Regions from separate parts of the Priestia sp. GS2 genome, predicted to be linked through region 3. Evidence: riboswitches for the same ligand, from Rfam matches in the RefSeq annotation. Region 3 holds a riboswitch; each other region holds the start of a gene.
What was found. Region 3 has a riboswitch for cyclic di-AMP ahead of V2145_RS05335 (potassium channel family protein). Riboswitches for the same ligand answer to the same signal wherever they lie in the genome.

Region 1 (2,264 bases), 2.2 Mb from region 3:
TGTTCCACAATTGTTAAGTCAATTCCATAAACCTGTGCCAAGAAAATAGCGGCAATTGCTTGATACAGCACAGATCCATCTAAGTTAAACGTATAACCAATTGGGATGACAAACGATACAATAGCTTTTGGACATCCCATTTTTTCTAATTTGCCCATAATACGAGGTAATACCGTTTCTGAACTTGATGTACTATATGCTAACAGTAATTCATCTTTTAAATAACGCATTAATGTAAAGATATTTACGCCAGCCCATTTCGCAACCGCTCCTAAAACCACAATTAAGAAGAATAGTAAACCAGCGTGAACTAGAATAACAAGTTTCGCTAGCGACATTAATGATTCTAAACCAAACTTAGAAACAGTTACACCAATTAGAGCAAAGACCCCGATAGGAGCAACTTTCATCACCATATTAACAACATGGAACATCGCATGTGAAACACCATCAAAGAAATTTAAAACCGGCTTTCCACGTTCTCCTATTGCTGCCACTCCTAATCCAAACAGTACGGAGAAGAAAATAATTGCTAACATGTCACCTTCTACTAGTGATTGGAAAAAGTTCGTAGGAACAATATGAAGGAACGTTTCTGCAACAGTTTTTTCACTTTGTTCTTCGCTTGTCTCTACGTACTGATTAATATCCGTCTTTTGTGCAGATTCAATATCTACTCCCACACCTGGTTGAAAAGCATTAGCCAACAACACGCCTATGATAATTGCAAATGTTGTAATAACTTCAAAATAAACGATTGTTTTAGCGCCTAATCGACCAACTTGCTTACCATTACCAGCACCAGCAATACCAACAATTAAGCTTGAAATAACAATTGGAATAACAATCATTTTAATCAGGCGTAAGAATAAGTCGCCCAGAGGTTGTAAGTACGTTGCTACTCTTGGATCATTAAACCAAATAACACCAACTAAAATACCTAAAATTAAACCAACAAAAATTTGTGTTGCCATGCCAAACCGCAATTTTTTCATATGTGCTCTCCTCTCTGTTGTAAAGCGATTTTATTTTTTCTGAAAATTAAGAAAAGACCATTCTTAAAGAAAGAATGGTCAACAAAAAGACAGTTTTCTTTCTCTCAACAAGCAAACGAGGTTAACTGTCGGATTCGGGTTTGAGAGTACCCTACCTTCCGCTAAGGAAAGATTCACCCCAAGGTATATGACATACCAAATTTGTGGTTCCCCCGCTCTAAAATAGATTAAGCTTACTAAAATATTTATTTTTCTAAAATATTATACTAAATTAATATTTTTCAATAAGAATAATTTATCTGTTTTTTGAAAGCTTGTCAATTTATTTTTATGACTCGAAACTTTTTAACTATATAAATACCAAAATATAAACAACAGCTAGGACATTACGAAATAATTCCTTCTCAAGGGAGAATCATGACTATTCTAAATAAGTTACGTTGAAAGGACATATTGTTGCCACTACTTTTTTAAACTTATTTTCCTGATTAACAAAAAATCCGAGGCAATGAGAGTTAACTCTCATTGCCTCGGATTTGTCATACGCTTTGGTATCATAGCCTCTTCTCATAATACTTAAAAGAATACAAGATAAATAGCAACTGCTAATACAATACGATAAATAGCAAAAGGTACCAATTTTATTCGATTAATTAATTTTAAGAAAAAGCGAATTGAAACAAGTGCTACGATGAAAGCACTAATAAAGCCAGCAATGAAAAAAGGCAATGCATCAATTGTGAAATACTGCCAATTTTTAATTAATGATAACCCACTAGCTCCTGCCATAATAGGAACAGCCATAATAAAAGTAAAGTCAGAAGCTGCTCGGTGGCTCATACCCAAAAGTACCCCACCTGAAATCGTAGCACCAGAGCGTGAAAACCCTGGCCATAGAGCAATACATTGAAATAATCCAACACCAATTGCTTGACGATAAGTCATTTGATCTACTGTTTCAGTTTTTGGAATTCTTGAAGCAAAGCGGTCCGCAATAATCATTAAGATGGCTCCTGCAATTAAGCTTACTAATACAGTTTTTAATGAAAATAAATACTCATCAATAAAATCTTCAAATAAAAAACCTAGTACAGCAGCTGGAAGCAAACCAACGATAACTTGAGAAAGCTTTAAACGATTTGTTATCTGTGCGTATTGCTCGCTTTTACGATTTAGTCCAAGTAAATTAATAAAACGCTCTCTGAATAAAACAACGACAGCTAAAATTGAACCTAATTGAATAACAATTTTAAATGTATTGGCAACTTC
Region 2 (2,264 bases), 240 kb from region 3:
AAAGTCCGTGAAAAAGTTACCAATACTCTTACCTGTCATTCCTCTCATAAATGCAATTGCTACTGAAAGTGCACTAGCTGGAGCTGCAAACATCATAAACAAAATAGCAACCATTTGTGAGAAATATGAAAGCCCTGATTCTCCGCTGTAATGCTGAAGATTGGTATTGGTCATAAAACTAATTGCTGTATTAAACGCTAAAGCTGGATCCATGTTTTCAAGAGCACTTGGATTTAAAGGCAGCCATGCTTGTGTTCGAAACACTGTATATACGACTAAAATCATAAACGTATTAACAAACAACAATGAAATTGCATATTCCTTCCATGTTTGATCTTTAGGTTGAATTCCAATTACCTTATACAGCAATCTGTCTATTGGCATAAACATTCGACCTGCAGCATTTGGTTCATTAGAAAACACTTTTGCAATGTACACTCCGACTGGCTTAGCGACAGCCGCTACTAATAATAAAAGCAGTACTATGGTAAATAATATTGTATTCACTGAAAAACTCCTCCACTATTAAAATTCATCTGGGTTCATTAAGACATAAAGTAAATATAAGAAAATAAGTAGTGAAATCCCCAATAAAACCATGGACATTTACCGCTTCTCCTCCTTTTTTTCAAGGGTCTTTTCAGACCACTTGATAATTCCTATCATTATCAGTGATAAGCCAACTAAACTGCCGATCATTAGCACATCCATACGTACACTTCCTTACTCTTCTATTAGTAAAAATGCCGCTTTAGGACTTCTTGAATAAATAACGTACTTCACTCCTAGCAGCTGAAAAAACCGCGTTGAATAATTTGAATTCTGGGTAACCAAAATAATTGGAGCTCCAGTAGTAAGCTGAATTGTTTCAATCATCCTTGATAACCGCCCAATGTCTTCTTCCCAAATAATTACTTTATCTACCTGGGCTAAAGGCGCGATTTCATTGTTTATATTAGATAAAAAAATCACTTCTGAGTCCGTTAGCAACAAAGCATCTTCCCTCACCGACTCATTTTCCGTTAACACAACAAAGCGGTGCTGATTACGAAAAGCTGATAGCATCAAAACTTGCTCTTCTCTTTGAATACAAACGATAATTTGCTTCGTTTCCACTAGCATCCCTTCTTTTCCACAAATAAAAAACCACGGAAGAGGGAGCTCTTCCGTGGTTTTTGCACGACAAATAAGCCGTGGTAGACACGAATTTTTTACTCCCAAAACGCTTACGAGGTTAGCTGTCGGATTCGGGTTATGGAAGTAACCCTACTCTTTAAAAAAGAGACTCACCCCAAGGACGGCATCATTGCCGAACAAAGTTGGTTCCCCCGCTCTATAAAGCAGATTAAGCGAATAGTTATTTACTATTTTCGTAGAGATAAACGCTTTTCATTTTCAATAATTGAACAAAAATGCTGATGCGTTAGCTGTGCCACACAGCGATTCGCTTTCTCAAATGAATCCTGCTCATACTGAGCACGGTGTTCAATTAACTGAATCATAGGCTTAGATAGCTGCATTGGTTTACTCCTCTCCCACTGAATTTCGTTCAGGAAAAAAGTATTGTTAGCTGCTATTGTCATAGAAAACGACCACAAATGCACCTTCCTTTCCCCATACGCTTACGAAGTTAGCTGTCGGATTCGGATCTGGAAATAACCCTACTCGAAAAAGAGATTCACCCCAATAAATTGGTTCCTCCGTCCTTTGCTTACTATGCTTGAACTAGCAAAGGTTCAGCGTTCACTGGTGGAACGTTTCATGAGAGTAATCTTACTCCTGTTAAAATTTACTGTCAACACTTTTTTTTACGTATTTTTTCCATCTTTTTTATTATACAAACATAACAAAAAAGCCATGATTCAACGATAGAATCATGGCTTTTTTTTAAATGCTATTTATCTCTTTCACTAAGACAGAGATAGCGTCTGTTTTTGTCGCTTCACGCATTGTACGCTTCATTTCACTTGCTTGTTTTTGAAGAAGTTCTAATTCTTGTAAAAATGTTTCTTTTGTAATTTCCTCTTCTTCTAGAACCGTGCAGTAACCTTTCTTTTGAAAGGCTTTTGCATTCAAAATTTGATCTCCTCTACTTTGAGCTTTAGATAAAGGAATAATCATCATTGGCTTATGAAGGGCTAGAAATTCGAAAATAGCATTAGATCCTCCGCGCGTAATGACATAATCAGTTGCAGCTAATACATCAGGCAACTCTTCGTTCACATACTCCAACTGGCGGTAGCTCGGAATATTCATTAAACTCT
Region 3 (2,264 bases):
CATTGAAGTCTCCTAATTCACCTTTTATATAGATTACTGAGGCTGGGACGTAGACATTTCAGCTACTCTAGAAAAGTTATGATTTGTATGCGAGAAGGAATCTTTCCTTATGCCCAAGCCTCATCCTATTCGTTCTTTTCATTGATGAAGCCCCCTTTTATCGTGATAGAGCAACGTGAATGAAGTGGAAAAAAATAGAAATAGACAAGTGGTTTTACAACTGATAAAATAAGAGTGTAAAACTTTCATTATTCGGAAAATTCATCGTCCTTTCACCTTTTGGTTGAAAGGCATTTTTTTGTTTACTTCCTGTAAAAGGATACAGAAGATAAAATGGATAGTAACTATTCATATTCCTCAAACGTGATGATAGCATCACGTTTTTTTGTAGTTAAATGTTAATGTTGAGCTTTATGAAAAGACGTGATGATTTGAAGTAAGCCATAGTTTAACTCATTTTTCTTTTAAAAGGCAGTCGATAAAATTAGGTTGGATTTCAACTTGTGAAATCCCTACATGAGACAAAGTATGTGCAAAAGGGGTAACTTCATCAATAAAAGACTCAAGTTCCTTAAGGCTAGGCAGCTGTAGTTTTGTAATAAAGCAAGCTTTTCCAGCTATCCTTTCACAAAACAAGGCGTATGGGTAAGTAGCGATAAACTTTTTAAAACGGTTATATTCTCCGTTTTTAATTGTAACCTCAACAAAACAAGAAATAGGAAGTCCTAATTTTTCACAGTTGATATTGACAGAATACCCGCTAATAATACCAACGTGTTCGAGGTGACGAACCCGTTCAGCGACGGACGGAGCCGATAAATTGACTAGTTTGGACAGCTCTCTCATAGAAAGTCGAGCGTTATTGGTTAACTCTTTTAAAATATGTAAATCAATGCGATCAATGTTCATAAGCTTCTATCATCTTTTCCGTTTTTATATTCTATTATAGTGAAAAAAGATAAAAAATTCTTCTTTTTTTCTTCTTATTTTAAGAGAGATTTTATTATTTAAAAAAGTATTGACATACCAAAAATGTGGGAGTAATATAAGGTGAAATCTTAAGTAATAACTTATTTTTCCATTTAAAGTAAGAAATCAACATAATACAATCGCTGAATCCTAATAGGAGCGGAGGAACCAATTTTGCACGTTTTGTGCTCGGGGTGAATCCTTTAGAGGTAGGGTTACTCTCATGACCCGAATCCGACAGCTAACTTCGTAAGCGTTTTGAGGGGGAGATGTAATGTGTAGAAAAACACAGGATCCTTCCTGTGTTTTTTTGTGCGTAAATTATTCGTTCAAATAAGTAAGATACTAAAAAAAGAGCACAATAAAAAAGAGAGAAACCGGAACAAGAAAGGATAGTTTGAAATGAAGAAGCAATTTGCGGTATTAGGATTAGGGCGTTTTGGCGGCAGCCTTGTAGAAGAATTCGTCAATCTAGATGTGGATGTTCTAGCTATTGACCGCAATCAAGAAGTCGTAAATAAGTACACAAATACAGCCACCTATGCGGTGCAGGCGAATGGTATAGATGAAGCAAGTCTCAAAAGTCTTGGAATTCGAAATGTTGATCATGCAATTGTATCATTTGGAGACGATATTGAAGCGAGTGTATTGGTAACAATGTTATTGAAAGATATGGGTGTGAAGCAGGTTTGGGTAAAAGCAGTAAATTCATACCATCAAAAAGTACTTGAAAAAATTGGAGCCGATAAGGTTATTCATCCTGAGCGAGATATGGCTAAGCGAATTGCGCACCACGTAGTTTCTGAAAAGATTATTGATTACATTGAACTTTCAAAGGACTATAGTATTGTGGAAATAATGGCTTCAAAAAAGATTCATAATAAAACACTATTTGATCTAAACATCCGTTCAAAGTATGGGTGTAATATTATTGGGTTTCAACGTGAAAACGGTGAAATGGTAATTTCTCCAACAGCTCATGAGATTATTCATGAAGGTGACATGCTCATTGTTATTGGACACAATCGAGATATTAATCGCTTTGAGGAAGAAGGCGTATAATCAATGAGTTTAGCCAGAAGTATTAAGCTAACGCCCCCCCAATTGTTAACATCAATCTTTGGGGGTGGAATTATTATTGGTGCACTACTTTTAATGCTTCCGTTTTCTACAACAGAACCAATCTCCTGGGTAGATGCTTTGTTTACATCTACTTCAGCCATGACGGTAACAGGGTTAGCGGTTGTAGATACAGGAACGCGCTTTACGGTATTTGGGCAGGTAATTATTATGCT

Region 1: linked by a shared signal. The riboswitch ahead of V2145_RS16450 (cation:dicarboxylate symporter family transporter) and the one ahead of V2145_RS05335 (potassium channel family protein) in region 3 are both predicted to bind cyclic di-AMP.
Region 2: linked by a shared signal. The riboswitch ahead of V2145_RS06635 (hypothetical protein) and the one ahead of V2145_RS05335 (potassium channel family protein) in region 3 are both predicted to bind cyclic di-AMP.

Annotation. Positions count from the first base shown of each region.
Region 1 covers NZ_JAZGJX010000001.1:3,248,622-3,250,885, forward strand. Annotated here, with positions in the region: gene V2145_RS16450 (cation:dicarboxylate symporter family transporter) at 1-995, opposite strand, end outside; cyclic di-AMP (ydaO/yuaA leader) riboswitch at 1,092-1,239, opposite strand; gene V2145_RS16455 (undecaprenyl-diphosphate phosphatase) at 1,572-2,264, opposite strand, start outside.
Region 2 covers NZ_JAZGJX010000001.1:1,276,083-1,278,346, reverse strand. Annotated here, with positions in the region: gene kdpA (potassium-transporting ATPase subunit KdpA) at 1-498, opposite strand, end outside; gene V2145_RS21430 (potassium-transporting ATPase subunit F) at 526-600, opposite strand; gene V2145_RS06635 (hypothetical protein) at 724-1,116, opposite strand; cyclic di-AMP (ydaO/yuaA leader) riboswitch at 1,210-1,362, opposite strand; gene V2145_RS06630 (hypothetical protein) at 1,365-1,520, opposite strand; cyclic di-AMP (ydaO/yuaA leader) riboswitch at 1,604-1,752, opposite strand; gene V2145_RS06625 (undecaprenyldiphospho-muramoylpentapeptide beta-N-acetylglucosaminyltransferase) at 1,888-2,264, opposite strand, start outside.
Region 3 covers NZ_JAZGJX010000001.1:1,038,370-1,040,633, forward strand. Annotated here, with positions in the region: gene V2145_RS05325 (hypothetical protein) at 1-16, shown strand, start outside; gene V2145_RS05330 (Lrp/AsnC family transcriptional regulator) at 454-909, opposite strand; cyclic di-AMP (ydaO/yuaA leader) riboswitch at 1,101-1,240, shown strand; gene V2145_RS05335 (potassium channel family protein) at 1,372-2,031, shown strand; gene V2145_RS05340 (TrkH family potassium uptake protein) at 2,035-2,264, shown strand, end outside.